One region of the Oceanobacillus sp. FSL W7-1309 genome, then DNA from elsewhere that is predicted to be linked to it. Evidence: riboswitches for the same ligand, from Rfam matches in the RefSeq annotation. Region 1 holds a riboswitch; the other holds the start of a gene.
The links. A riboswitch is a leader RNA that binds a small molecule or an ion and turns the genes downstream of it on or off. The one in region 1 is predicted to bind S-adenosylmethionine.
Positions count from the first base shown of each region.

Region 2: it holds a riboswitch for S-adenosylmethionine, as region 1 does, so the genes downstream of both, NST46_RS08025 (sodium:solute symporter family protein) here and NST46_RS21090 (cyclase family protein) in region 1, are expected to answer to the same signal.

Region 1 is NZ_JBBOBX010000002.1:1,717,741-1,731,090, reverse strand. It holds gene NST46_RS21125 (MurR/RpiR family transcriptional regulator) at 351-1,193, shown strand; gene NST46_RS21120 (M20 peptidase aminoacylase family protein) at 1,258-2,382, shown strand; gene NST46_RS21115 (GNAT family N-acetyltransferase) at 2,400-3,197, shown strand; gene menC (o-succinylbenzoate synthase) at 3,276-4,391, shown strand; gene NST46_RS21105 (YkvI family membrane protein) at 4,488-5,540, shown strand; gene NST46_RS21100 (5-methyltetrahydropteroyltriglutamate--homocysteine S-methyltransferase) at 5,629-6,735, opposite strand; gene NST46_RS21095 (5-methyltetrahydropteroyltriglutamate--homocysteine S-methyltransferase) at 6,779-7,882, opposite strand; gene NST46_RS21090 (cyclase family protein) at 7,904-8,656, opposite strand; SAM riboswitch class I at 8,756-8,858, opposite strand; gene NST46_RS21085 (MBL fold metallo-hydrolase) at 9,039-9,977, shown strand; gene NST46_RS21080 (CBS domain-containing protein) at 10,039-10,776, shown strand; gene NST46_RS21075 (3'-5' exonuclease) at 10,802-11,416, shown strand; gene NST46_RS21070 (acyl-CoA synthetase) at 11,586-13,190, shown strand; gene sspL (small, acid-soluble spore protein L) at 13,258-13,350, shown strand, end outside.
Region 2 is NZ_JBBOBX010000001.1:1,700,295-1,718,229, forward strand. It holds gene pdaB (polysaccharide deacetylase family sporulation protein PdaB) at 1-433, opposite strand, end outside; gene NST46_RS07945 (hypothetical protein) at 598-759, shown strand; gene NST46_RS07950 (hypothetical protein) at 940-1,161, shown strand; rRNA gene NST46_RS07955 (16S ribosomal RNA) at 1,591-3,152, shown strand; tRNA gene NST46_RS07960 (tRNA-Ile) at 3,240-3,316, shown strand; tRNA gene NST46_RS07965 (tRNA-Ala) at 3,339-3,411, shown strand; rRNA gene NST46_RS07970 (23S ribosomal RNA) at 3,552-6,470, shown strand; rRNA gene rrf (5S ribosomal RNA) at 6,545-6,660, shown strand; tRNA gene NST46_RS07980 (tRNA-Asn) at 6,699-6,773, shown strand; tRNA gene NST46_RS07985 (tRNA-Thr) at 6,777-6,849, shown strand; partial or broken gene NST46_RS07990 (catalase) at 6,920-7,144, shown strand; partial or broken gene NST46_RS07995 (catalase) at 7,138-7,365, opposite strand; gene NST46_RS08000 (hypothetical protein) at 7,865-7,999, shown strand; gene NST46_RS08005 (methyl-accepting chemotaxis protein) at 7,959-10,031, shown strand; gene NST46_RS08010 (TetR/AcrR family transcriptional regulator) at 10,217-10,834, opposite strand; gene NST46_RS08015 (MMPL family transporter) at 10,971-13,220, shown strand; gene NST46_RS08020 (glutathione ABC transporter substrate-binding protein) at 13,543-15,105, shown strand; SAM riboswitch class I at 15,182-15,289, shown strand; gene NST46_RS08025 (sodium:solute symporter family protein) at 15,404-17,029, shown strand; partial or broken gene NST46_RS08030 (flagellin N-terminal helical domain-containing protein) at 17,486-17,692, shown strand.

The DNA.
Region 1 (13,350 bases):
AAAAGCACTATTTCTTTAATAAGATTTTCCGCAACTATCAACGTTTTAATAGAGCAACCAAGAGCCTAATTTCTCAATATTAATACTGAGAAATTAGGCTCTTAATGATGGGAATTTCCTTCTGCTGTAAACACACATTTCCTGACACTGCCAAAAGGTCGTGCAAAATATTGTCTAAATTAAGTGCAAACTAACGTCAGCTGCCTGAAGCAATATAGTCTTTTTAAAATCAAATACAGGGTGACATACATTCGAAAATATGATAGTATAAATTAACTGAAAAAAGGAATTACTTCTTTTCTTTTGATAAATAAAGGAATTCCTTTATTCGCTGAATAATGAGGGATTATATGGAAAATATATACCAAAAAGTTTATGAACAAAAAAATATATTTACGAACAGTTTACAGAAGATTGCATCATATATCTTAGAGAATCCCAGGTTGTTTGCAGTTTCTTCTGCCACGGAAGCTGGAAAACAAATTGGAGTTAGTGAAACAACTATCATACGATTTTGTAAACAACTTGGATATAAAGGATATAAGGAACTTCAAGAGGAGGTTCAAAATATCCTATTACAAAGGAGTTCATTATCTGATTATGTAGAAGATAAAAAGGTTGATGGCGGAACAGAGAATTCCATTAAACAATTAATGGCGAGTGATGCAGGAAACATTCAAAAAATGATGCAGCAGCTGTCAGAGGAAAGTCTCTCAACAGCTGTAACGAAATTAACAAATGCAGATCGTGTTATTGTTGCTGGAGTTCGTTCCTCTCATGCACTAGCAAGCTGGTTTTCGTATTCACTCGACTTAATCCACGGAAATACAAGGATGTATAATCCTGGCACAGATGATATTCTATTGAGGCTAAGTGAGCTCACTGAGAAAAGTGTGTTTGTAGGATTTTCTTTTCATCGCTATGCTGTAGATACGATTAATATTGCTAAGCATGCTAAGGATAAGGGAGCGTTTGTAATTGGAATTACAGATTCAAGCTTTTCTCCAATTACAGCATATTGCGATTTAGTATTAAATGTGCAACTGTCTGGTAAATCAACATTAGATGCAGCACCAGCAGTGATGTCATTGTCAAACAGTATCATTGCTTCAATATCACTTGAAAATAACGAAAAAGTTAAGCAAAGAGTGGAATTGTTTGATTCTATAAATGGAAAAGATTTTTTTGACTGATAAGAACAGCTTTCTTATTTTGTACGACGCCAAGTTTTTTAAGCTTAGATGGGAGTTAATTAAAATGAACGCAACATTGAAAAAAATAAATCCATTATTAGAGGATATATTTAATCATTTACACGAACATCCAGAGATTAGCTGGGAAGAAAGGAAGACTACGGATTATATTGAACGGTTGTTTCAAGGGAAAAACTGCACGATTAAACGTTTTGAAGATTCGACGGGATTAGTAATTGATATAGGTAGTGGCAGTCCTGTTATTGCCCTCAGAGCAGATATTGATGCCTTATGGCAGGAAGTGAACGGGACATTCCAAGCAAACCACTCTTGCGGACATGATGCCCATATGACGATTGTCATTGGTGCTCTCCTTACAATCTTAGAAGAAAAGAAACAGTTTAAAGGAACGTTTCGGTTTATTTTTCAACCGGCAGAGGAGAAAGGCAATGGTGCGTTAGCTTTTGTGGACAAGGGTATTGTTGACGATGTGGATTATTTGTATGGAATGCATTTGAGACCGATAGAGGAGTTGGGATATGGACAATTTGCTCCGGCTATTGAGCACGGTGCAGCTAAGTTTATCCAAGGCCATATAAAAGGGCATGATGCACACGGAGCAAGACCACATTTAAATGCAAATGCCATTCAGGTTGGTACGGATTTTTTTCAAGCAATAAATAGCATTCATGTGAATCCAATGATTCCTCACTCTGCTAAAATGACTGCATTTCATGCAGGTGGAAAAAGCTCAAACATAATTCCCGGAAATGCTAGTTTTTCAATTGATGTTAGGGCTCAGAATAATGAGGTGATGGAAGAAATAACAGAAAAAATTTATCGCATTGCTTCATCGCTAGCACAGCTTCATGACGTGGAAATTGACTTGTCAGTTGGTGCAAATGTGGCCGCTGCGGTGCTTGATCAGGATGCAATATCTTTTATGAGACAGGCAATAGTTGAATGTGCGGGAGATGAGAATTTATCCCCGGTTATTACAACAACAGGTGGCGATGATTTTCATTTCTATACGATTAAACGCCCAGCTTTAAAAGCAACAATGCTGGCAGTTGGCTGCGATTTGGTGCCAGGTTTGCATCATCCTGAGATGACCTTTAATCATAACGCTATTCCAAAAGCAGTTGAAATTATAACATGCGCCTTATATAAAACAATGGAATCATTATAGTAGAAGGAGTCTTTCTTGTGGTAAAAGGTAAACTCGAAATTAGGAAATTAACGACGCTGGATGAATTAAGAGAAGTTCAGAAGTTAGAAGAAACTGTTTGGCATATGTCGGCGATCCCGTTGCATCAAACATTTACAGCATTAACGAATGGCGGCATTATTTTAGGCGCCTATGATTCTGAAAAGCTAATTGGTTTTCTATATAGCTTTGCAGGATTTGATGGGAAAAATGCTTACCTATGCTCTCATATGATGGGAATACTTCCAGCGTATAGGAAAGATGGAATCGGAAGAAAGCTAAAACTGAAGCAAGCAGTATTGGCAAGGGAAATGGGCTATGAAGTAATAACATGGACATTCGATCCATTGGAAAGTGTAAACGCCTATTTAAACTTGCATAAGCTTGGTGCCAAAGGAGTTTATTTTAAAGAAAATCACTACGGTGAACTAGGCGATGAGTTTAGCCAAGGCCTGCCATCTGATCGTTTTCAAATTATATGGGATATCAGTCAAACCTGCGAAGAGAAGGAAACCATATCAGTTGATGCAGCAAATATATTATTACAAATGGACTCTGAGCGTAAGCCTGTTCTAACAGACAATTATCATGCTAATGATAGTATGGAATGGGATATGTGGCTGGTTGCAATTCCAGCAAATTTTCAAAGTCTGAAAGAGGAAAACTTTAATCTTGCAAAAGAGTGGAGATTGACAACGCAAGAGCTCTTTAGAAGACTCTTCCAACATGGCTATCAAGCTTCCGACTTTATTCATTATGCTGAAGACTATAATTATTATGTTTTTCGCAAACAGTAAGTATTAAAGCAGGTAGAAGAGGTAAAGCTTTTCTGCCTGTACGATGAAAAGTTATGAATTTAAACAGGAGGATATACAATGACAATACCTATAAAACAGTTAAAAATACATAAATTGAATATGCGTTTAAAAGATCCTTTTACAACAAGCTTTGGTACCTTTCAGGATAAGAAATTTTTTATTACAGAGCTCATTGATGAAGACGGAAATCGCGGGTATGGGGAGTCTGTTGCATTTTCAAGTCCTTGGTACAGTGAAGAAACGGTAAAAACCAACTTGCATGTCATGGAAGACTTTCTTATTCCGATTTTAAAAGATAATCAAATTAACCATCCGGAACAAGTATCTGATTTATTCCATCCAATTAAGCGTAATAATATGGCAAAGTCTGCATTAGAGGGAGCGGTTTGGGATCTATATGCAAAACGAGAAAAACTCACCTTAGCTGCAGCTCTAGGTGGAGAAAGAAAACAAATTGATGTTGGAATCAGTATTGGAATCCAACCTACAGTAGATGATTTAATTCAAACGATTCAACACTTTGTTGATGCCGGCTACAAACGAATAAAAATAAAAATTAAGCCGGGTTGGGATGTAGAGGTACTTCGTGAGGTTCGCAAGCATTTTCCGGATATACCAATTATGGCAGATGCAAATTCAGCGTATACGATTGATGATATTGAACATTTACAAAAGTTAGATGATCTCAATTTAATGATGATTGAACAGCCATTGGAGCATGATGATATTGTAGACCATGCGAAGCTTCAAGCGGTTATGAAAACACCAATATGTTTAGATGAGAGTATTCATTCACTTGAAGATACGAGAAAAGCCTACGAGCTTGGCAGCTGTAAAATTATTAACATAAAAATTGGACGAGTCGGTGGATTAACCGAAGCGAAACGAATACATGATTTTTGTATGGATAAAGGTATCGACGTTTGGTGCGGTGGAATGCTTGAAGCTGGTGTAGGCAGGGCGCATAATGTTGCATTAACAACATTAGCACAATTCGTGTTACCAGGAGATACAGCTGGTTCATCAAGATATTGGGAAAGAGACATTATTAAACCGGAAGTAGTTGTAGAGAATGGACTGATAAATGTTCCAGATCAGCCTGGAATTGGCTATGATATCGACGAGGAAGCGATGGATGAATTTACGGAATGGACAAGAGTCTATCATTTTTAATAAAATACGGTGTTATATAGAGGAGCGCATTGTAAGCTCTCCTCTTTTACAAGATAAAAATTCATAATATTATGATATATCGAAGGGGATTTACATATGAAAAAGAGTCTTCAGGTTGCTGGAGCTTATGTTGGATTAATTGTGGGAGCAGGGTTTGCTTCTGGTCAGGAAGTCATGCAGTTTTTTACAAGCTTTGGAATCTATAGTGTAATTGGAACCATCATCGCAGGGTTACTCTTTGCATTTCTAGGAATGCATGTGCTTCAGTTAGGAACTTATTATCAAACAGCATCACATCGTGAAGTAATTTATAAAATATGTGGAAGATATTTTGGCTTTGCAATCGATCTATTAATTACATTCTTTCTGTTTGGTGTTGCAGTTGTCATGATTGCAGGTAGCGGGTCGATATTTGAACAACAATTCGGTATTCCTCCACTTGTTGGGAACTTAATCATGACTGTAGCTGTCATTGTTACACTTTGTTTGAATGTAAATAAAGTTATTGCGGTAATTAGTAGCATAACGCCTTATTTATTGGTATTAATATTTATTATTACAGGATATTCTTTATTTACGAGTGATGCAAGCTTTAGTCAGTTAAATGCATTGGCAGAAGCGCAGCCTGCTTCAGCCCCTAACTTTATTATAGGAGCATTGCTCTATGTTTCGTATAATCTTGCAGCAGGATTTGCTATGCTGGCCGTCATTGGCGGCACGATTAAGGATAGAAAAACTGCTGGCTGGGGTGGAATTCTTGGTGGAATCGGACTTGGGTTATTACTATTTCTAATTAATTTGAGTTTATTTATGAATATCGGGTCTATTCAAGAAGCAGATATGCCTACATTAGTACTGGCGACAGAGGTATCGCCAATTGTTGGTATCTTAATGGCAATTGCTTTATTAGGGATGATTTTCAACACAGCAGTAGGTATGCTTTATGCTTTTACTGCACGACTTGTGCCGCAGAATACGAGAACGTTTAAAGGAGCCGTTGTTATCATAGGTTTACTAGCTTTTGGTGCAAGCTTTATTGGCTTTACGACACTTGTAGGGACCGTTTATCCAATTACCGGATATTTAGGCTTTGTTTTAATTATTGCGGTTATTATATCTTGGGTTAGATTAAGAAAAGCACAATCATAAATGAGAAAAACGAACAGCAATTGCATGCTGTTCGTTTTTTTAGAAAACTTGGTATTCACCAAGTTTGGGCGATGCCAAGTCTACATGATTATTTCCAAATCTCTTTCGATAACTCAACAATATATTTCAATTTTGTCCATTGCTCATCCTCTGTTAGCTTATTCCCGTGATGCGTGGAAGCAAATCCACACTGTGGGCTTAAAGCAATTTGCTCTAATGGCACAAATCGTGATGCAGCTTCAATTCGCTTTTTGATCACTTCTTTATCTTCTAGCTCACCAAATTTTGATGTAATCGCGCCAATAACAACTTGTGCTCCACCTTTTGGAACATGTTTCAACGGTTCGAAGGTTCCAGAACGCTCATCGTCATATTCAAGGAAAAAGCCGTCCACTTTCTCTTTCGCAAATAAGGTTGGAGCAACTTCAGCATAGCTGCCTTGGAATGCCCAGCTAGAACGATAGTTTCCGCGACATAGATGTGTTGTTACAATTAAATCCTCTGGTTTGTCTTCGAGTACACCATTTACAATACGAACTGCTAAATCGATTAATTGCTCTCTTGAATAGCCGCCAGTATCGATTAATTTAAAGTCAGAAGATGAAAGTCCAGCAATGTACACATCGTCTAGTTGTAAGTAACGCACACCAGCATCATAGAATGCTTTTACAGCATCTCGGTATGCTTGTGTAATATCGTTGGCATATTCTTCAATATCTGGATAAATTTCTGGGTTTCGTATCCCGACTTCAAATAGCTGGTTTGGACTTGGAATCGTTTGTTTCGGAACCGCACGGTAACCAACAATTTCCTTAAATTCAATAAAGTCCTTAATAAACGGATGATCGGCATTAAAGGAAATTTTCCCGGTGTTACGCACATGATATCGGTCTGTTTCTACGCCATCGAATTGATAGCCTTTTTCGGTGTTGTAGCCTTCAATCCCATTTAAATGCTCAAGAAAATCAAGATGCCACCAGCTGCGACGGAATTCACCGTCGGTTACTGCTTCTAATCCGACTTCAATCTGTTTATCAACAATACGTTTGATTTCCTTTGTTTCGACTTCACGTAATTCTGCTGCAGTGATTTTGCTTGTTTTAAAATCTTCTCTTGCCTGACGTAGGTTCTCTGGACGTAATAAACTTCCTACGTGATCTGCTTTGAATGGCGCTTTTACTAGCGTTTGTGTCATGATCTATTCCTTCTTTCTTTTATTTTAATAGTAGGTAGGAAAATTATCCCCAAATCTCTTTTGAAATGTCTACGATAAATTTCAGTTTATTCCATTGTTCTTCCTCTGTTAGCTTGTTACCATGATGGGTTGACGCGAATCCACACTGCGGACTTAAAGCTATTTGCTCCAACGGTACATAGTTAGCAGCTTCCTGAATGCGTGCTTTCAATGCCTCTTTATCTTCAAGCTCACCAAATTTAGATGTTACAGCGCCAATGACTACTTGTGCACCGCCCTCTGGGATATACTTCAATGGCTCAAAGGTTCCAGAACGGTCATCATCATATTCTAAGAAAAAGCCATCTACTTTTTCTTTTGCGAATAATGTTGGTGCAATTTTTGCGTAGCTTCCTTCAAACGCCCAGGTAGATTGATAGTTTCCGCGACATAGATGTGTTGTTACAACTAAATCCTCTGGTTTATCTTCTAGCACACCATTAGCAACACGAAGCGCTAAATCGATTAAATATTCTCTTGTTAATTTACTATCATTAAATGGAATCGTATCAGAGCTCAATCCTGCAATATAGACATCATCTAATTGCAGGTAACGACAGCCAGCATCGTAAAATGCTTTTATCGCATCACGGTAAGCGACGATAATATCATGTGCATATTCCTCAATGTCTGGATAGACATCTGCATTCCGAATCCCAGCATTGAATAACTGATTTGGACTTGGAATCGTTTGTTTTGCGACAGCCCTGTCACCAACAATTTCTTTAAACTCAATAAAATCTTTGATGAATGGATGGTCTGGGTTAAATGTTATTTTTCCAACATTGCGCACGTCGTATTTTTCCGTTTCCACGTCCACAAATTTAAATCCATGATCTGGTACATAGCCTTCAATACCAATAAAATGCTCTAAGAAATCTGTATGCCAAAATCTTCTGCGAAACTCCCCATCGGTTACAGCCTGAAGGCCAACTTCAATTTGTTTATCAACCACTCGCTTAATTTCCTCTGTCTCAATCGTACGAAGCTCACTTGCCGGAATAGCTCCTTCTTTAAAATCCTTTCTCGCTTTATGAACCCTGTCCGGTCGTAATAAACTTCCTACGTGATCTGCTTTAAATGGTGCTTTAATTAATGTTTTCGTCATGAAAATCCCTCCATATTTTTATTAAGGTAATATTGCAAAAGATCTTACTGGGAATCCAGTTGCTTTTTCTGGTTTGGCAACGATATTAAAGATATAAGCACCTTTTGTTGGTACTTTATCTAAATTGGTTAGAAGCTCGATTTGGTATGTATCTTGCTCCAGCACATAATACTCGCCAATGAGTGAGCCATTCTTTCGGACATCGATGGAGGAATCTGTATCAAATGTTTCATGACCGACAGCATTTACGTTTCTTTCTTCAAATAAAAATCGCAATGCGTCAATTCCCCATCCAGGCAAGTGACTATTACCAGCTTCGTCCTTATTTTCAAAAGCAGTTTTATCTGGCCAACGTTTACTCCAGTCGGTTCGTAACGCTACAAATGTACCTGCTTCAATCTCACCATTTATTGCTTCAAATGCTAGAATATCTTCTTTCGATAAGGTGAAGTCATTATTTTCTAAAGCTTCCTTTGACTTATCGATCACCACAAGCGGTAAAACAAGTTCCTTTAATTCAAGCTCTTCAAGATAACGTTGATCCTGTACAAAATGAATTGGTGCATCAATGTGTGTGCCGTATTGTCCAGGAAAGGTAAATCGTTGTGCGAAAAAGCCATCATCATGTGTGAAAAGTGTTTTGAATTCGGCATCGTCAAATGCTGCGAAGTGTGGTGAGTTTGGCCCGAATGTGTGCGTGAGGTCTACCCAATTTTTCTTTTTCAGTAATGCAATTGCCTGTTGCAATTCTGTTCCTGCTTGAACCGTTGCCATTTAATCCCCTCCAGTAGTTTTTTAAAACTTCTTTAAAGAAAAGAAAAAACCTCTTCTTAAAAATAAGAAGAGGTTAGGCACCGTATCGTCTAATATCTCTTCTTATCTTCAAGCAATCATTGCTTCTGGAATTGGCACAGTACTTAAAAAGTCTGTTGCCGAGGTATCATAGGGCCAGTCCCTCCACCTCTCTGGATAAGAAAGTTTTTTGTATGAAATTAATAATTAGAGTACTCCATACGATTCTGAATGTCAACCATTAAAATTAAGAATATTACATGTAGCGTGAAAAAAATTGCAAAAGTTAGAGATTCTTGCAATCTAACTGATCAACGCTAAAATTAATAGTATAGAAAGAGCTTTGTACAATGGGGATGATATTTTGTTAGTTAATGTAAGTGAGGGTATAGAAAAGCTAGTCGTTCGTTTTCCAGGAGGAATGCAAGAGGTAAATAGCTATCTTGTCAAAGGAGAGAATGGCTATACCGTTATTGATACAGGGATTTATTCAGAGGAAGCAATTGCGACTTGGGAAGCGCTATTTGATACTGGTGTTGAAGTGAAAAAGGTTGTTTTAACACATACACATCAGGACCATATTGGTCTAGCGAGATGGTTTCAGGAGAAAAAGGGAGTTCCCGTTTACACATCGAAACTCGGGTATAAGGAAATGCTGAAACATCGTGATAAGAAGAAAATTAAAGAAAATCTTGCTGATTTGCTTCATATGCATGGGGGGCCGAATTTGCCTGGCAGAATAGGTAATGATTCCTTTATCTATGAATTTGAACCAGATGGATTCTTTGATGAAACTGATACCATCCTGTTAGGGAATCAGTGTTTTGAGGTTGTTTGGACACCGGGTCATGCTCCGGATCACTATTGCTTTTATCAAAAAGACAGGAAGCTAATGCTGATTGGCGACCATATTTTAAATAAGATTTCTCCTGTAATCGGTTTGTGGACAGGGGAGGAATTCAATCCATTAAACGATTATTTTGCATCCGTTGAGCGGATGCAGCATTATCCGACAGCATTAGCCTTACCAGGGCATGGTGAGAATATCCATCGCTTGAGTGAACGTGTACAAACATTGATTCAAGGACATGAGCGTCGGTTAAATGAGGTTGAAAGCATTGTGAAAGCAGAGACTTTGACAGCAGCCGAAGTGTGTGAAAAAATTTATGGCAGCCTAAAATTTAGTCACTTTGTTAGCCCATTTATGGCGACTTTAACAAGACTAATATACTTAGAGTCGATGGATAAGATACACCGATTTTATGATAATGAGAAAGTTTATTTCAGCATTAACCAGTCGTAATATTTGAGTGTACGAAATCACTGGTATGTAGAAGAGAGAAAACGAATAAGGAGGGCGGAAAGTGAATCGTGTTAACAATCCGATACTAAAACAAAATGAAACTGTCGTGCATCGAAACTCAGATCGTTTTTTGACGGCGTTCAATCGAATCGAAAAGGGCTTAAAAGCTTTGCTTATTAAGAAAGAAATGGGGTTTTCAAGAGCTGTTAAAGTCCTGGGTAAATCAAATGCGTTGATAAAACAGTTTCAAGATGACCTGCTTGAATTTGCTGAGTTACGAAATGCTATTGTACATAACAAGACGGATCTCATGTATACTATTGCAGAGCCACATGATTCCGTTGTAGAACGGATAGAAGCAATTGAAATTGAACTTTTAAAGCCTAGAAAAGTAGACCCGCTTTTTATTCGTAAGGTCGTATGCTTTCAAGAAACCGAGCCATTATCGAATGTACTAGAAGTCGTTAATAAGCAAGGGATTACGAAGTTTCCAGTATACAGTGGTAATGTGTTTCAGGGGTTAATTACGCATAAAGGAATTACAAAATGGTTTTCGAAAGGTATCGAAAATCGATTAACCTCTCTATTAGATGCAAGATTAGTAGAGGTCTTGGAATGTGAAAAAAGGGATAACTTTAGATTCATATCAAAGGAGACATCTGTATATGAAGCAAAGGAAATTTTTAAGGAGCAAATTGGAAAAGGCAATCGATTGGAAGCATTATTGATTACAAAGGAAGGAAGCTCCAGTGGTGGACTAGTTGGGATTGTTACCAATTGGGATATTATGGAGATTTGAGTATGCAATACGAAAGGGGACAGCTATGGAGTTTGTAGCAATAGACTTTGAAACTGCTAATGAAAAACGTTTTAGTCCTTGTGCGGTTGGTTTAGTAGTAGCCAATGAGCATGGCATAATAGATGAATTCTACAGCCTTATCAATCCATTAATGGAATTTAAATCATTCAATACGTATATTCATGGGATTACTGAGCATGATGTTGCTGATGCTCCTACATTTGCAGAGGTTTGGCCGACATTGCGGAATTACTTAAACGACCACCTAACAATCGCACATAATGCAAGCTTTGATATGAGTGTGATTCGCAATACACTTGATTATTACAAGCTCTCATATCCTGACATGGACTACCTTTGTACCGTAAATATCGCTAAAAAGCTTTGGCCGGAATTGGAGAACCATAAATTAAACACACTTGCTACCTATCATAACCTTCAGTTTGAACATCACCACGCACTAGAAGACGCTAGAGTCGCTGCGCAAGTGATGATTCAAGCATTACGGGATACCAAAACAAACTCTCTTGACCGTTTTTTAGAAAAGTGCAGCATGACAAATGGAAAAATTTATGACCGTGGCTATTATCCGCCAAAAATGAAACGTGTAAAAGGAAGTACAAGACTATATTTAAAGTAAATTAAAAATGCTAGAATATCTGCAATGATTGTTCTAGCATTTTTTTATGCTTACGAATAAATATACTTGAATGAGTACTGCAACTTGCTATCTTTAATTAACTGAATTAAAATAATAGATAGAATATTCAACAGGCTTGCCATCATGATACCATTGAGGGAGTGGTAGGATGAATACCAATACAAATGTACAATCTGATTTGGATAAATTGCTGCAAAGAGCAAGAAGAAACACATTAGGAGATTTATTAGCTCGTACGAGAGAAAGAACCCCGACTAAATTTGCATTCGCTTATCAAAACAAACGGTTAACCTATGAAGAGCTTGATAACATTGTTAATCAGACAGCACATGCATTTTTAGCAGATGGCATGAAAAAGGGAGATATGATTACGGTCATGTCTAAAAACAGCCTTGATTTTATTGTAGTAAATTATGCGCTTGCACGAATTGGAGCGGTTATGATTCCAATCAACTATATGCTTAATCGAGAAGATGTGCAGTATATTGTAGAGCATGCTGATGTTAATGGTTTTATTGCTTCAGAGGAATACGCAGGCTTACTCGATCACTCTGTTGGCAAACAGAATATTAAATACCGTTATCTGATGGATATAACCCTTCCTTATAATGATGAAAATAAAGGATGGAAGCCATTATCCCAAGCACAAGAAGGGATGTCCACTCAATTAATGGATGCAGATATTCTTGATGATGATCTCGTGCAAGTTTTATATACAAGTGGAACGGAATCAAGGCCTAAAGGAGTCATGCTTACACATAAAAGCCTTATTAGTGAATACCTCAGCAGTATTGTAGATGGTAAAATGGGGACGGAAGATATCGCAATCCATGCATTGCCGTTATATCATAGTGCACAACTGCATGTTTTTTTGGGGCCGAGCGTTTACCTAGGATCTAGTGGGATTATTCTAGGATCAGCAAGCCCGGAATTAATTTTAAGGACAATTGAGGAAGAAAAAGCAACACAGCTATTTTGTCCCCCAACTGTATGGATTGGATTATTACGCCATCCAGATTTTGATAAGCGTGATTTAAGCTCCCTTGAAAAGTGCTATTACGGTGCAGCCATAATGCCAATGGAAATTTTAAAGGAGCTCTCGGTACGTTTACCAAGCGCAAAGTTTTGGAACTTTTATGGTCAGACAGAAGTTGCGCCCCTTGCCACCGCACTTCAACCAGAAGATCAGTTACGGAAGTTGGGTTCAGCAGGCAAAGCGACATTAAATGTCCAGACGAAAATTGTAGATGAAGCAGATAAGGAGGTACCGCGCGGCGAGGTGGGAGAAATTGTCCACCGTACACCGCATGCCATGAAAGGTTATCTACACGAACCAGAAAAAACGGCAGAGGCATTTCGAAACGGCTGGTTTCATAGTGGTGATCTAGGTGTAATGGATGAGGAAGGCTATATTACAATTGTAGATCGCAAAAAAGACATGATAAATACTGGTGGAGTGAATGTTTCTTCCAGAGAAATTGAGGAAATCATTTATCAGTTAGAAGGGGTTTCAGAGGTCGCTGTAATTAGTATACCGGACGCTTATTGGATTGAAGCGGTGACAGCGATTGTTGTTCCAAAAGAAGGAGCAGAAGTAACAAAAGAAAGGGTAATTCAATTTTGTACAGACAAATTGGCGAAATACAAAGTTCCGAAGTATGTTGAGATTACGGACGAACTACCGAAAAATCCTAGTGGGAAAGTGCTGAAGCGTTCCTTGAGAGATAAATATGAAGGATTGGCAGCACAATAAAGGATTAGCCAAATTGTTCGTATACAATGAAACGAATTTGAAACACTAAATCTTGGAGGTGTTTCAAATGGCAAATAAAAATGAAAATTGGAGTAAGAAACGCGTTAATTCAAGTTTGAATCCACAAGGATATTCAGAAGACATAGCTGATCAGGAGCCG
Region 2 (17,935 bases), on a different contig from region 1:
ATCCAAGCTTGTTGAAAATATCACGAGCATAAAGCAAATCCTTTCTTACTTGTTCAATTTCCTGATCCAGGTAGCTTTTATATCGATAACCCATCATTCCTAACTCATGCTCACCTTCTGAAATTTGTTCCAGTATTTTCGGATGACGTTCTGCCCATTCACCACTGACAAAAAATGTTGCTTGTACATTTTCATTTTTAAGCTGATCCAAAATGTCCAATACTCTTTCTTCGCCCCAACTAATGTTAAATGTTAATGCGATAGCGGGTTCATCTTCGTTTCCCTTTGAAAGAGCAGTTGGTTTCTCATTAGAAAAAACAGAAATAACAGCATCCCTTTGTGTCCATATAAATAATGATGTAAAAAGTGCAAGCGCAATAATAATAATTAGGCTTTTCCGCCGTCTTAAGCCGATAGCATAAAAATGATCCATAATTTCTCCTCCATTTTCTCCATTGACTCTTACTATTATGTTTATGAGCAGTGATGAGAAATATGAACAAGCCTTAGGATTTCTTATGCATTAACGAACTGTACTACAACTCCATTAAGCATAAGAGAGATAAAACGTGAATGTTTGTAAGGGGCTTATGTTCAGTGAAGGAGGAAGTGAACCCCATAACTGAATGTATTTTCACTCTAAGAAAATTGATAGTTGAAGAATTTAGCAAAAAAGGGGATGAAAATAGTGGAAATAGGGGAATAGTAAGTTTAACAAAAGATACCGTGCTTGATGATGTTCGAGAAATACCGACTTGATACGGGTGAAGATAACAACAACCGACAAAATTCACTCTGAGCGACGAATGGTTGTAATGTACCTTTTCTGAAAATAAGTTATGTTTTTGGCAAAGGGATTTAGTGATGAATGGTAGTAATTGAACGATGACACAGCTGTAAAGCTGTCTAGATAGTAGAGAAGGTTATGAGGTGAATGAGATGTTGGGCTTATTGATTAATGAAATGGAACAAAAAGAGATTGAGTACTTATTAAAAAGAGAGCTTGAAGAGTTACTATTAGATATGGGAGACAGTAGAATTGATCATATGGTTAAACGGGCGATGAGAGAAAGATACCGTAACCTTTTTCAATTACTTCGTCGTGTAGCCAGTGAACAGGAATGTGTGAAATACATGCCAAAGCGACAAGAAAATCAGTAATTGTAAAGCTCCTCACATTGAACTCGTCGTTAAGTATGTGAGGAGTATTCATTTATAAGGTTGACGCTGGGTGCAAGTCATGCTGAATAAATATTTATTGTGGCAATAATGTAAACTAAAAATAAAAACTAATCATAATTATTGTTTTTTTGTTTTACCTATTGCTCAACTGTTTTTATTATGCTATATTAAATTCTGTTGTCGCTTAATAAAACAATTTCTGGAAAACAGAAAAAAGTTTTTTGCAAAAACATGTTGACAACAATTTGATACCATGTTATATTATATCTCGTCGCTAAAAAACGACATTATAACAAATTGATCTTTGAAAACTGAACAAAACAACCAGTATGTCAAGAAAAAGGAAACTCGTTTTTCTTTTTAAAACAAGTAGAAGTCAGCTTCTACAAAAGCTAAGTATTACAAACTTTTATGGAGAGTTTGATCTTGGCTCAGGACGAACGCTGGCGGCGTGCCTAATACATGCAAGTCGAGCGCAGGAAATAAACAGAACCCTTCGGGGTAATGTTTATGGAATGAGCGGCGGACGGGTGAGTAACACGTGGGCAACCTGCCTGTAAGATCGGGATAACTCGCGGAAACGTGAGCTAATACCGGATAACACTTTTCATCTCATGGTGAGAAGATAAAAGACGGTTTCGGCTGTCACTTACAGATGGGCCCGCGGCGCATTAGCTAGTTGGTGAGGTAACGGCTCACCAAGGCGACGATGCGTAGCCGACCTGAGAGGGTGATCGGCCACACTGGGACTGAGACACGGCCCAGACTCCTACGGGAGGCAGCAGTAGGGAATCTTCCGCAATGGACGAAAGTCTGACGGAGCAACGCCGCGTGAGTGATGAAGGTTTTCGGATCGTAAAACTCTGTTGTTAGGGAAGAACAAGTTGGGTAGTAACTGACCCAACCTTGACGGTACCTAACCAGAAAGCCACGGCTAACTACGTGCCAGCAGCCGCGGTAATACGTAGGTGGCAAGCGTTGTCCGGAATTATTGGGCGTAAAGCGCTCGCAGGCGGTCTTTTAAGTCTGATGTGAAAGCCCACGGCTTAACCGTGGAGGGTCATTGGAAACTGGAGGACTTGAGTACAGAAGAGGAGAGTGGAATTCCACGTGTAGCGGTGAAATGCGTAGAGATGTGGAGGAACACCAGTGGCGAAGGCGACTCTCTGGTCTGTAACTGACGCTGAGGAGCGAAAGCGTGGGTAGCGAACAGGATTAGATACCCTGGTAGTCCACGCCGTAAACGATGAGTGCTAGGTGTTAGGGGGTTTCCGCCCCTTAGTGCTGAAGTTAACGCATTAAGCACTCCGCCTGGGGAGTACGGCCGCAAGGCTGAAACTCAAAAGAATTGACGGGGGCCCGCACAAGCGGTGGAGCATGTGGTTTAATTCGAAGCAACGCGAAGAACCTTACCAGGTCTTGACATCCTCTGATACCTCTAGAGATAGAGTTTTCCCTTCGGGGACAGAGTGACAGGTGGTGCATGGTTGTCGTCAGCTCGTGTCGTGAGATGTTGGGTTAAGTCCCGCAACGAGCGCAACCCTTGATCTTAGTTGCCAGCATTCAGTTGGGCACTCTAAGGTGACTGCCGGTGACAAACCGGAGGAAGGTGGGGATGACGTCAAATCATCATGCCCCTTATGACCTGGGCTACACACGTGCTACAATGGATGGAACAAAGGGAAGCGAACCCGCGAGGTCAAGCCAATCCCATAAAACCATTCTCAGTTCGGATTGTAGGCTGCAACTCGCCTACATGAAGCCGGAATCGCTAGTAATCGCGGATCAGCATGCCGCGGTGAATACGTTCCCGGGCCTTGTACACACCGCCCGTCACACCACGAGAGTTGGTAACACCCGAAGTCGGTGAGGTAACCTTTTGGAGCCAGCCGCCGAAGGTGGGACTAATGATTGGGGTGAAGTCGTAACAAGGTAGCCGTATCGGAAGGTGCGGCTGGATCACCTCCTTTCTAAGGATTATTACGGAAACATACTTGGTTGTTTGGTTCAGTTTTGAGAGATTAATTTCTTTCATGAACATGATACTTATAATAGATGGGCCTGTAGCTCAGCTGGTTAGAGCGCACGCCTGATAAGCGTGAGGTCGGTGGTTCGAGTCCACTCAGGCCCACCATCTATTTTGAATTTTATATCGTGGGGCCTTAGCTCAGCTGGGAGAGCGCCTGCCTTGCACGCAGGAGGTCAGCGGTTCGATCCCGCTAGGCTCCATTTTTGTACCTTGAAAACTAAATAAGAGTAACAACGACATCAATATTAATGCAAAAGGCTGAAGCGACTGTTCTCAGGAGCTGAAGCTGGATTAAATAAAAGCAAGGCTAATAAATTAGTACGCTTATTTACTGTAACTTAGTTAAGTGAATAAGGGCGCACGGTGGATGCCTTGGCACTAGAAGCCGATGAAGGACGGGACTAACACCGATATGCCTCGGGGAGTTGTAAGTAAACTTTGATCCGGGGATTTCCGAATGGGGGAACCCACTGTTCGTAATGGAACAGTACATGCATCTGAATACATAGGGTGCATGAGGTAGACCCGGGGAACTGAAACATCTCAGTACCCGGAGGAAGAGAAAGAAAAATCGATTTCCTGAGTAGCGGCGAGCGAAACGGAAAGAGCCCAAACCAGAAAGCTTGCTTTCTGGGGTTGTAGGACACTCCACTCGGAGTTACCAAGGAATTCTTTAAATGAATCGACCTGGAAAGGTCAGCCACAGAAGGTAACAGCCCTGTAGTTGAAAAAGAATTCCCTCCGGAGTGTATCCTGAGTACGGCGGAACACGTGGAATTCCGTCGGAATCCGGGAGGACCATCTCCCAAGGCTAAATACTCTCTAGTGACCGATAGTGAACCAGTACCGTGAGGGAAAGGTGAAAAGCACCCCGGAAGGGGAGTGAAATAGAACCTGAAACCGTGTGCCTACAAGTAGTCGAAGCCCGTTAATGGGTAACGGCGTACCTTTTGTAGAATGGACCGGCGAGTTACGATCGTATGCAAGGTTAAGTGGAAGACACGGAGCCGCAGCGAAAGCGAGTCTGAATAGGGCGAATGAGTATGCGGTCGTAGACCCGAAACCGTGTGATCTACCCATGTCCAGGGTGAAGGTCAGGTAACACTGACTGGAGGCCCGAACCCACGTATGTTGAAAAATGCGGGGATGAGGTGTGGGTAGGGGTGAAATGCCAATCGAACACGGAGATAGCTGGTTCTCTCCGAAATAGCTTTAGGGCTAGCCTCAAGAAATAGAGTACTGGAGGTAGAGCACTGATTGGACTAGGGGCCCTCACCGGGTTACCGAATTCAGTCAAACTCCGAATGCCAGTTACTTTTACTTGGGAGTCAGACTATGGGTGATAAGGTTCATAGTCGAAAGGGAAACAGCCCAGACCGCCAGCTAAGGTCCCAAAGTATACGTTAAGTGGAAAAGGATGTGGAGTTGCCCAGACAACCAGGATGTTGGCTTAGAAGCAGCCATCATTTAAAGAGTGCGTAATAGCTCACTGGTCGAGTGACTCTGCGCCGAAAATGTACCGGGGCTAAACGTATCACCGAAGCTGCGGATTGTTCTTACGAACAATGGTAGGAGAGCGTTCTAAGTGCTGTGAAGTCAGACCGTGAGGACTGGTGGAGCGCTTAGAAGTGAGAATGCCGGTATGAGTAGCGAAAAAAGAGTGAGAATCTCTTTCACCGAATGCCTAAGGTTTCCTGAGGAAGGCTCGTCCTCTCAGGGTTAGTCGGGACCTAAGCCGAGGCCGAAAGGCGTAGGCGATGGACAACAGGTAGATATTCCTGTACCACCTCATGATTGTTTGAGCGATGGGGGGACGCAGTAGGATAAGGAATGCGCACTGATGGATATGTGCGCCCAAGCAGTGAGAAAGTCAGATAGGCAAATCCGTCTGGCAATTTCAAGCTGTGATGGGGAGGGAAATTTAGTACCGAAGTTCCGGATTTCACACTGCCAAGAAAAGCCTCTAGTTAGATCATAGGTGCCCGTACCGCAAACCGACACAGGTAGGCGAGGAGAGAATCCTAAGGTGAGCGGGAGAACTCTCGTTAAGGAACTCGGCAAAATGACCCCGTAACTTCGGGAGAAGGGGTGCTTCATTTACATGGAGCCGCAGTGAATAGGCCCAAGCGACTGTTTAGCAAAAACACAGGTCTCTGCGAAGCCGAAAGGCGAAGTATAGGGGCTGACACCTGCCCGGTGCTGGAAGGTTAAGGGGAAATGTTAGCCGCAAGGCGAAGCTTTGAACCGAAGCCCCAGTAAACGGCGGCCGTAACTATAACGGTCCTAAGGTAGCGAAATTCCTTGTCGGGTAAGTTCCGACCCGCACGAAAGGTGCAACGACTTGGGCACTGTCTCAACGAGAGACCCGGTGAAATTATACTATGCGTGAAGATGCGCATTACCCGCGACAGGACGGAAAGACCCCGTGGAGCTTTACTGTAGCCTGATATTGAATGTCTGTGCAGCTTGTACAGGATAGGTGGGAGCCTTGGAAACCGGAGCGCTAGCTTCGGTGGAGGCATCCGTGGGATACCACCCTGGCTGTATGGACATTCTAACCCAGGACCGTGATCCGGTTCGGAGACAGTGTCAGGCGGGCAGTTTGACTGGGGCGGTCGCCTCCCAAAAGGTAACGGAGGCGCCCAAAGGTTCCCTCAGAATGGTTGGAAATCATTCGTAGAGTGTAAAGGCACAAGGGAGCTTGACTGCGAGACCTACAAGTCGAGCAGGGACGAAAGTCGGGCTTAGTGATCCGGTGGTTCCGCATGGAAGGGCCATCGCTCAACGGATAAAAGCTACCCCGGGGATAACAGGCTTATCTCCCCCAAGAGTTCACATCGACGGGGAGGTTTGGCACCTCGATGTCGGCTCATCGCATCCTGGGGCTGTAGTCGGTCCCAAGGGTTGGGCTGTTCGCCCATTAAAGCGGTACGCGAGCTGGGTTCAGAACGTCGTGAGACAGTTCGGTCCCTATCCGTCGTGGGCGTTGGAAGTTTGAGAGGAGCTGTCCTTAGTACGAGAGGACCGGGATGGACACACCGCTGGTGTACCAGTTGTTCCGCCAGGAGCATCGCTGGGTAGCTACGTGTGGAAAGGATAAGTGCTGAAAGCATCTAAGCATGAAGCCCCCCTCAAGATGAGACTTCCCATCACTTCGAGTGAGTAAGATCCCTCAGAGACGATGAGGTTGATAGGTTCGGTGTGGAAGCGTGGTGACACGTGGAGCTTACGGATACTAATCGATCGAGGACTTAACTAAATTCTTTATTTGATGTCTTGTTTACTCTTATTTAGTTTTTAAGGTATAAATCAATATTTTACCTTATAAAGTTGTCTGGTAGCAATAGCGAAGAGGCTACACCTGTTCCCATGCCGAACACAGAAGTTAAGCTCTTCAGCGCCGATGGTAGTTGGGGCTTTGCCCCTGCAAGAGTAGGACGCCGCCAGGCTGCTTTTTTCGTATTCTGGATTTTTTACATAAGACTATTCCACAGTAGCTCAGTGGTAGAGCAATCGGCTGTTAACCGATCGGTCGTAGGTTCGAATCCTACCTGTGGAGCCAATTGCTTCCATAGCTCAGCAGGTAGAGCACTTCCATGGTAAGGAAGGGGTCGTCGGTTCAAATCCGGCTGGAAGCTTATATGTAAAACGCTTGTCTCATTCGAGATGAAGCGTTTTTTTTTGAATAAAAATTTAACTAGTATCCGTTCTACAGTCGCAGGTTCCCGCGGATCTGGAGATTTAGCACGTGATGTTCGTGGGTTTGCGACAAAATTTTATACAGAAGAAGGGAATTATGACCTGGTTGGAAATAATATGCCTGTATTCTTTATTCAGGATGGTATTAAATTTCCAGATTTTATTCATGCTGTGAAACCAGAACCACATAACGAAATTCCACAGGCCCAATCTGCGCACGACACATTTTGGGAGATTGCCTGGCGTCCATAACCATCACGCTGGTTGTTATGTACCTCGGGAACCGATTTATTAATCGGAAGTTCATGGAAGTTCGGTCCGCCTAAACGAATCAGCTGTGTATCTGTGTATGAGAATAGCCTCGTTTGTAAGAGCGGATCATTACTAAAGTCGATTCCAGGGACCACATGTCCGGGATGGAAAGCTACCTGCTCCGTTTCAGCAAAGTAATTATCGAAAGTATGTACTCCAAACCCTTCCATCATCCGGAAGCTTCTTGGGATAGGAAAGCGTTATTTGATAGATAAAGATGAGGGAGGCAGCTAGCAGACATAAAACGGCCCCATATACGATTTTAATATCATATTTGGGGCGTTGACGTTCCTATCCATCCGTATAGTATATATTAATTTCTACTCTTCATTGTTAATCCATTCAATGAAGAGAAAAAATTGCATTACCCTCTAGAAAATAGGACTGCATATGAAAATAATTAGCGAAAATAAATTGACAATATAAAAAACTAGTACTTAAGTACCTAATAAAGTAAACTAATGGTATAATTGGATTAGCTATTCTTTAATGGGAAACTAATGTAATGATACATAAATTAACCATTTAATATGCTGATATGGTAGGAAACAATTGAATATCTAAAAAAACTTTGCTTCTAGTTAGTGAATATTATGTGAGAAGCAGAGTTTCTTTTATGTTGCAAATCAATAAAGGCTTTTGATGTTTAATCTAAATTATGTGAACCACATAAACTATTACCGGATCATATCACAACGAGTAGCATCATCAAAATACAAGAAAGAAGGAATTTATGGTGGCGGCAAAAGAAAAGAAAAAGAAGTCGGTACGATTTAATTGGATTCGCAAAAGTATATCAACAAAAGTAGCTGCAGCACTTTTTATAGCTATATTTATTGTGTTTTCTGCAACAGGATTCTTTATACATATGTATACAAAGGCATTATTAGTTGAAAATGTTGAAACTGACTTATCAACTAAAAGTGATGCAATCGCTGCACAGGTTAATAGCATGTTTAAAGAAGAAGCGACCATTGTGCGGCAAATGGTAACGAATCAAGAGTTTGGCAAGTTCTTAAATACAACTGACTCTCGAGATGAAGTTTTAGAAAATGATTATTATGATGGTGTATTACAGTCGCTTGATGAGATTGTTGAAACAGATGATTCAATCGCAATGGCATGGGTTGCGAGTAATAAATCAAACTTTTTAATTGGAAGCAATAATGTTTTATCAGACCCTAGCTTTGACATAACGAGTAGACCTTGGTATGAGGCAGCTATAGCGGAAGAGGATGTTTATTTTACCGAACCATACATGGATGAAGTATTTGGAAAAATTATTTTGAGTGCAATGAAGCCAATTAAAGTGAATGGGGATACAGTCGGTATTGTTGCAATTGATATCTTTCTAGACCAGTTACCAGAGCTTATGCAATCTTATAAAATGGGTGAGAGCGGATATTCTTTCTTAATCTCCAGTGATGGAACGGTTTTATATCATCCAGATGAAACATTAATCCTTGAAGAACAGCTGCAGTCTATGTCTGGTGAACTAGGGAATATAGGTAATAAAATGATTGCAGGTGAAACAGGTCTTCAATTAGCGCAAATAGGTGACAGTTTAGAATATATTGGGTATTCACCAGTTCATACAACCGGCTGGTCCATTGGTACAGCGTTACCAGAAGAAGAAGCTTTAAGTGAACTTGGGACGTTTACGATGATGATGGTCTTGTTTTTTAGCATTGCCTGTTTAATTCTTGTTGTAGTAGTGGTTGTTTTATTAAAACGTATGTTAAAAGATCTTCCTCAAATTATGAAAGTGATGAAGGATTTAGAATTAGGTAATTTAAGGGAAACAAATTTGCAAGCTAAATCGGATGATGAAATAGGTCAATTGGTAAGCTCTACAAATACGATGAATGAAACACTGCGAGAACTCGTAATGAAAATCAAAAATGTATCCGAGACGGTTACCAGTAAAAGTGAAGAATTAACGCAGTCAGCAAATGATGTGAAGATAGGATCTGAACAAGTGGCGACTACGATGCAGGAATTAGCGTTTGGCTCAGAGTCACAAGCAAATACAACAAGTGACCTTTCTTCCTTAATGGCTACATTCAGATCAGATACCGATCAAGCATATACGAACAGCAATCAGGTATATGAATCTTCTAATCAAGTATTGAGCCATACAAATGAAGGCAGAAACTTAATGGAAAAATCGACAGAACAAATGGAAACAATTGACAGCATTATTTATGATTCTGTACAGAAAGTAGAAAACTTAGATTCACAATCTCAAAAAATCTCTGATTTAGTATCTGTTATTAAAGATATCGCTGATCAAACGAATTTATTAGCTTTAAATGCTGCGATTGAGGCAGCTCGGGCTGGAGAAAGTGGAAAGGGATTTGCAGTTGTTGCCGATGAGGTTAGAAAGCTTGCAGAACAGGTTGGGTCATCGGTAAGTGGCATCACAGATATTGTTGGAAATATTCAAAGCGAAACAAGTCAGGTAACGAAGTCTTTACGAGATGGATATAAAGAAGTTCAACAAGGAACAAGTCAATTAAAAGTAACAAGAGATACGTTCCAAACAATAAGTACTTCAGTCACGCAAATGGTAAATGATATTAAAACAATTTCTGATAAACTATCTACCATTTCTGATACCAGTGACAATATGAATACTTCCATTCAGGAGATTGCAGCAATCTCGGAGGAATCTGCAGCGGGTGTTGAACAAACCTCTGCATCTTCACAGCAGATTAGCAGCTCAATGGAAGAAGTTGCACTAAGTTCAGACGAGCTCGCTAAATTAGCGGAAGAATTAAATGAATTGATACAGCATTTTAGGAGTTAAAAAGATTATAAGATGAGCCCAAATAAATGGCTTTATACGAAAACAACGCTATCTTTCATAGAGTAGCGTTGTTTTTTTGTAATTTAAAAATTGCTATCAATTTGTTGTATAGGTGAATAGCAATTTCCTATATCTGCTATCTTTGTATTCGGCTTGTTATCCCACCCTCAATGACACAGCTAGCTTTAGTTTGCCAATCCATCCCAATAAAAGTCTACAATCTGCGTTACTAAATCATCCAGTGATCGGAATGAATTTTTAAAATTAGTATCCATATTGTTTCCGGTTGTTACCAAAGATACAAATAGAAGCGCTCCTAAGCGTGGGTTGCTTCTGGAGATTTCTCCATTATCCATTGCCTTTTTTAATGCATGCTCTAATTCTTCATACATTTTTTCTTCTGCTTGCTGCATCAATTGCAGTTGCTCCTGTGAAAGAGATGTCTTTGCTTCCTTCATAAATGAATGGATATCAATATCCACAGTCGCTTGTAAATGGCCTTTGGCAAACTGAAACAGCTGCTTTTTCAATGGCTCATTGGTTGAGAGAATCGCCACAATTCTTTCATGAATTCGATTCATTAACTGGACCATTGCATCCGTAAAAAGGTCTGCCTTTGTTTTGTAATAGTAATACACCGTTGCTTTTGTGACATCACATTGTTGGGCAACATCGTCCATGGATACTAACGGATATCCTTTTTCCAAAAACATTTCTGTAGCGATGTGTAAGATAGTATCTTTCGTTGAGATTCCATCCTGTTCTTTACGAGGTCTCCCTAATGTTCGATGTTTGCGTTGCATCATGAATTCCACTCCAAATTATTTAAACTAGACTTATTATACCATAATTTGAAAAAAACTTGATTAATTAACCTACTAGTATATATAATTACAAGATACATGGTTAAGTGCATTGATAAAATTTGCGCTAGAAAGGATGAGATTTGTGAAAGGTCTATTGAAAAATTGGGGAGGTATTGTTGCGAATACCAAAACCCGTTGGGCGACCTTGTTTATTTGGGTTTTATTGATTGGAATATTTTCATATATTTGGCCACAAGTTAATGATCGAGAGACGTCGGATACACAATTATTACCAGAAGATATGATGTCTGTCGAAGCAGGTAAAATTACGAACGAAGAATTCTCTAATGATGCTGGTACACCATTGCTTTTAGTGTGGCATCGTGATGGAGGGTTAAATAATTCGGATTATGAGATGATTCAATCTCTTTATCAGAATCTAAATGATGAGCCGGTTAATCATCAAACATTTATTCCACCATTTCAGGATGCTCCTGTTGAAGCTTTAAGAGGAAGTGCTTCTGAAGATGGAAAAGCACTGACAACACCGGTATTTTTTGATGACACTGCAGCAACAAAGGAATTACAAGCGGCACTCGACCAACTAGAAGTTAAAATAAATGATGCATTTGGCAGTGAGGTGCTGAAAAGTGATATAGACGAGTCTGGCTTACATGTGCGTTTTTCTGGACCTATTGGAATTCAGACTGATACCGTTTCCTTGTTCAGCAATGCAGACTTTACCTTGTTAATTGCAACTGTATTGATTGTATTTATTTTACTTATTTTATTGTATCGCTCACCAATTTTGGCACTTGTCCCGCTTGTTGCGGTTGGGATCGCCTATGGAATTATTAGTCCACTGCTTGGGTTTTTTGCGGATCAGGGCTGGATTGTTGTGGATGGGCAAGCGATATCGATTATGACGGTTCTTTTGTTCGGAGCCGGAACAGATTATTGCTTATTTTTAATTTCACGGTACAGAGATGAGCTGCGAATTGAAAAAGATAAACATGTTGCATTAAAACGTGCGATTAGCGGTACTGGCGGGGCCATCATGATGAGTTCCCTTACTACTGTTTTAGGATTGCTTTCACTCGGGCTAGCCTATTACGAATCCTATGATCGTTTTGCTGTACCTTTTAGCTTATCGATATTTATTATGGGACTCGCAGCATTAACCGTGCTTCCTGCGATTCTGGCCTTACTTGGCCGCTTTGCTTTTATCCCATTTATCCCACGACCTGAAGAAATGATTCAGGAAATTGAGAAGAAAAAAGGGAAAAAGCTGCGTCGTCCGAAACCAAGTCATCGATTTGGGAAGAAGATTGGAAAAGTGGTTACAGAAAAACCATGGACCATTATTCTTGTTAGTATAGTTATTCTTGGTGGCCTGGCTGCTTTCGTACCAAAAATGCAATATACCTATGCTTTATTAGATTCTTTCCCAGAGGATATGCCATCACGAGAAGGATTTACATTAATTGCAGACCATTATCCTCCAGGTGAAATTGCTCCTGTCAGTGTGATCGTCGATACAAATGGAGCGGATGTTTCGTTACAGAACGAATTGGCAGAGCATCCTTACGTTGAGATTGTTGATGATCCTGTGGAAGGATCGGAAAATAAGGATATCCAGGAATGGAAAGTGACACTTTCGATTGATCCGTACTCCACGGAAGCGGTAGAAAGCGTTCCAGAGCTCCAGGCTATTGCAACGAGTGCACTAAGCGATGCTGGTGTAGTCAATGCAGATGACTATGTATGGCTTGGCGGTGAAACGGCGACATTATACGATACAGATCAGGTAACCAATCGAGATCAGGGGTTAATTATACCTGCCCTTCTGCTCATTATAGCGGTATTACTTATCGTTTTCCTAAGGTCCATTGTGGCAATGGTCTATTTATTGTCAACCGTTATCATTTCGTATTTATCTGCGCTTGGTTTAGGGTGGATTGTGCTCCATCATATATTTGGAGTTACAGAAATTCAAGGATTAATTCCGCTCTATGTATTCGTCTTTTCGGTTGCCCTAGGTATTGACTACAACATATTCCTTGTTTCTAGTCTATGGAGCAATCGAAAGGAAATGCCGCTCAAACAGGCTATTTCTAAAAGTGTTGCAGAAACGGGAAGTGTAATTAGTTCAGCAGGGCTTATTCTAGCTGGTACGTTTTCGGTTCTAGCTGTAATGCCTTTGCAGGTGCTTGTTCATTTCGGTACGATTACTGCGATCGGAATCTTGCTGGATACTTTTATCGTCAGACCATTGCTTGTTCCAGCAATTACAACAGTACTTGGGCGTTTTGCGTTCTGGCCTGGTAAGCTATGGAAGCTTCGGGATGATGAGAGTTTGAAAGAACGTGTGAGTGAAGAATGATTTTTGAGTTCGGCTGCTGGCAGAGGTGTCAGCAGCTTTTTATATACTATTACTTTCAAGTGCGAAATTCCAAAATGCCTTATTTGTTGCTATACAGGCTAATTAATTTGTCATAAAGAACGTGGAGTGGTATGATATTATATGCTTAATTCGCAGTTAATTAATAGGAATTATAGAGTTAAGGGGGATTGTTTTAAAAGAAAAATTGAAATTTATAATATGGTGGGGAGTATGTGAATAAATTAGGATTGATGAAGTTGTGTAAATAGTAGAATAAGATCTACCTTATACTCAAAATATCAACACGTGGAGTGTGGTTAAATTGAAAAAAGCATTATTATTAATTTTACTTATATCGGGTTTATTGGTTATTTCTGCATGTGCTGGTGACGGAGCAGATGAATCAGAGAATGCAGAGGAACAAAAGGATCTGACAGTTGGATTAGCTGCAGAGCCAGTATCGCTGGATCCGCACGCTGCAAATGATGGTAACTCCTTATATGTGATGAATGCCATCTATGATACGTTGGTTGAACAAAACACAGATTTGGAGATTCAACCAGCTTTAGCTGAGAGCCTTGAACAAATTGAAGATACTGTCTGGGAAGCAAAGCTTAGAGAAGATGTTACGTTCCATGATGACAGTGCATTTAACGCGGAAGTAGTAAAAGCGAACCTGGATCGCGTTCTTGATCCTGATATGGGCTCACCGCTAGCCTTTTTATTCGATATGATTGATTCCGTGGAAGTAGTAGACGAATATACGGTACAGATTCATACAAAATATCCTTTTTCAGCATTGCCATCTCATTTGGCACATCCGGGCGGGCATATGATCAGTCTTGAGGCGATTGAAAAGGATAATGAAGCAATAGCTAATGGTGGAGAACCGTTTGCAACAGTTAATGAGAACCCAATCGGTACAGGATATTTCAAATATGATGACCGAACAAGTGGAGAACAAATAAAAGTTGTAAAAAATGAAGACTATTGGGGAGATAAGGCCGGTGTAAATTCGGTAACCTTTAAATTTGTCCCAGAGGATTTAACACGAATTGCAGAGCTGCAAACGGGTGATTCGGATATCATTTATCCAGTAAATACAAGCAATATTGACGAAGTGGATACGAATGAAGGTACACACGTTAAACAATCGGATAGCGCAAGTATGTCTTATCTTGGCTTCAATGTAGAAAAAGAACCATTTACAGATCCTAGGGTAAGACAGGCGATTGCAAAAGCAATTAATAAAGAAGAAATTATCGAAGGGGTACTAAATGGTGTGGCCTTACCAGCAAAAGGACCGCTCGCGCCTACCGTGTTTGGGTATGATGAGGATGTAGAGCCTATCGATTATAACATTGAGGAAGCAAAGGAACTATTAAAGGAAGCGGGCTATGAGGATGGTTTCAATGCGACAATCATGGCCTACGATACAAATACATCGGATATCGCGCAGGTTATCCAAGCAGAACTAAAAGAAATTGGTATCACTATTGACATTGAGATGACCGAAGTAGGAACTTATTTAGAAGTGACTGGTAATGGCGGTGTTGATATGTTTATCGGAAGCTGGGGGACTGTAACATTGGATGCGGATTACGGACTGTACCCGATGTTTCATTCAGCAAATGCCGGAAATCCAGGAAACAGGTCTTTTTATGCGAATGATGAGGTAGATGAGTTGCTGGAGGAGGCAAGACAAGAGGGAGCGGAAGAAGAAAGACTGCAACTATATAGTGAAGCACAACAAATAATTGTAGATGAAGCTCCAATCGTTCCACTTTACCATTCTGTATTGCTAGCTGGTTTAAGGGATGAAGTGAGTGGATTTTATCAGTATCCAAGTAGTTTCCCATTTTTGCGTGATGTAACGATTGATTGACAGATAAATTGAATTTTAAAATAACATTGACTTTTTCATCGTGAAGGTGTAATTTTAATACAATTGAATATTGAACTTCTTATCAAGAGAGGTGGAGGGATATGGCCCTTTGATACCTCGGCAGCGGGCTCAATTTATTGAGTACTGTGCCAATTCCATCAGACACTGGTCTGAAAGATAAGAAGAGGTGCCCTGAATTTATCTACCCTCTTCTTATGGAAGGGGGTTTTTGCTTTGTCTTTGTAATTGAATATTCGTTTGGAATAAGGTGATGTAAATATTAAGGGAGTGACTAGTTGTGACAGAATATGGTGTATGGACAATTATACTGGCATTAGGATATACATTTGCGCTCATATCGGCAGGGCAAATTGCCAAAAGACGTGTGACAAAGAAAGATAGTTATTTTGTTGGAAATCGGAATTTCAATAAATGGATTGTTGCGTTTTGTATAACTGGATTATTCTCGGGATCCACATTTATCTCTATTTTGGAGTTATCTTATTTAACCGGTATCTCCGCAATCTGGTATGGGGTGGCGGAAATGGTTCAAATATTTATTATTGCTTTGTTGATTATCCGTTCTTTCCGGAAAAAGATGCTTGTAACGGTTTCTGGTTTGATAGGAGATACGTATGGTAGAACGGCAAAAGGCTTATCAGGAGCAATTACTGCATTTGCCTTTCCCATGTGGTCCGTTGCCACGGCAATCGCATTTGCTTCTGCATTTCATGTGTTTACAGGTATTTCATTGAGTTTATCCGTTGCGTTTACTGCTATTTTACTTTTTATCTATTTACAAGCTGGTGGCATGTGGTCCATTGCCTTTACACAAACGATGAATATGTTTGCATTCGGATTAATGATCGTAATTGGAGTTGTTGCCTTTTTCATCAATCCCGGAATATCAGGTTTAGCTGCATTGAACATGGAGCGTCCAGAAATGTTTAACTTTGGAAGTGTCGGACTGCAAGTAATTGTCGTCTGGTTTGGGACGTTCCTCGTTAACGTCATTCTGGCTCAGGCTGCTTTCCAAATGGCATTATCCTCCCGCTCGCCAGAAGAGGGTCAAAAAGGACTTGTCATGGCTGGATTCATGGCGATTCCATTTATAGTCGGTGGCGTTATCTTCGGAATATCAGCTGCCACCGTTGTGCCGAATGCATCCACTGGACTTATCGCGATTCCCCAGTACTTGATGGAAGTCTTGCCTGCCCCATTAGTAGGTTTGTTTTTCCTTGGTGTATGGGGTTGTGCACTCGGATGGGGTGGACCTTGTCAGTTCTCAGGTGCCACAAGTCTCGGACGTGATGTGGGAAGTGCGATTAATCCAAATGCCACAGGGGACCAGCTTATTAAATATACGAAAATCTCGCTGCTGCTTTTAACCGGCCTGATGATTGCGTTTGGCTTATTGCGAACAGAGCAATCGGCATGGTGGAATGTATTTGCTTGGACGATACGAAACAGTGCCACGTTTGCACCGGTAGTAGCCGCATTATTCTGGCCGGTGGTAACGAAGCGAGCTGTAGTTGCTTCCTTGTTCACTGGATTTACTAGTGGACTGTTATGGTATTACCTGGGCGGCTGGCATCCACAGGAATTTTATCTAAACATACACCCGGTTTGGATTGGAAGCTCGGTTAATATCCTGACAATTACGTTGGTGACGTTGGCTAATAGAAGAACGAGTTTAAGATTGCGAAAAACAGATCGCTTTGGTTACTTGGGATTAATTGGAGGAGTAATTTTTACACTGGTTAATATTTTATACTTTGAACAGGCGTATAATAGTGGATTGTTTGGGTTGTTTATGTTTGTAGCTATATTGAGTTACTTTATAGCAGCAATTCGGTTTGTGAGGTTAGATGAGCGGGGAGCGATAGTTGTAGAAGAACAGGAATACATTGCGTCCAACAGTTAAGAACATAACACCATTCAATTTCTAAATAGATAGAAAGTTTATCTACCGGTTAATAGGGGTATAGATGATTTATCGCAATGAAAAGTAATGAGTAAAAGTGTTAATAGGGAATGGAGGTAGAATAAGTATGGATTTAATTATCACTGCTTTCGTTGCCTTGATTGGTGTCTTTGTATTAACCATTAGGGCGTTTACAGCGGTTTATAAAAATAGATTGAAGGATTCTAATTAGGAGAGAGATTTCTATTAAATAATGCATAAGGGCATCCTTCTTTAGGAGGAGGTCCTTTTTTGGGTGACCAAGTAGTACTGTGGTCTATTTATGTTTAATCTACTGACATAATAAAAAGTTTAATAAAATTGCTAAAACATTCCTAAACCATGCCGATATAAATAATGAAGCGAGACACAAGGATGTGACTTGCTAAAAATTAAAAACATGGAGGTAGATTGATCATGATTATCAATCACAATATTTCTGCTCTTAACGCACATCGTCAATTAGGAGCAAACCAAGGTGCAACACAAAATTCATTGGAGAAACTTTCTTCAGGTCTTCGTATCAACAAAGCTGGAGATGACGCTGCTGGACTAGCAATCTCTGAAAAAATGCGTGGACAAATTCGTGGATTGGAAATGGCTACTAAGAACGCTCAAGACGGTAAACTAGATATGCCGCTCTAAGTAGTAATACTTAGATGAAAACTCCGTGAATTCGGTGGAACCCCAAACCAAACTAGCAGTTGTGGATGGTGGGCAATACCGAGCCAAGCCTAGTGAATTGTAAAAAACCTGTAGCTAGGAAGGTGTAACGATCAGGTAGTGAGGATACAGACCAATAAACTACCCACGAGCGCGGGGCATCCTTAGGGATGAAGATATGATCTGAACTTTATGGAAACATAA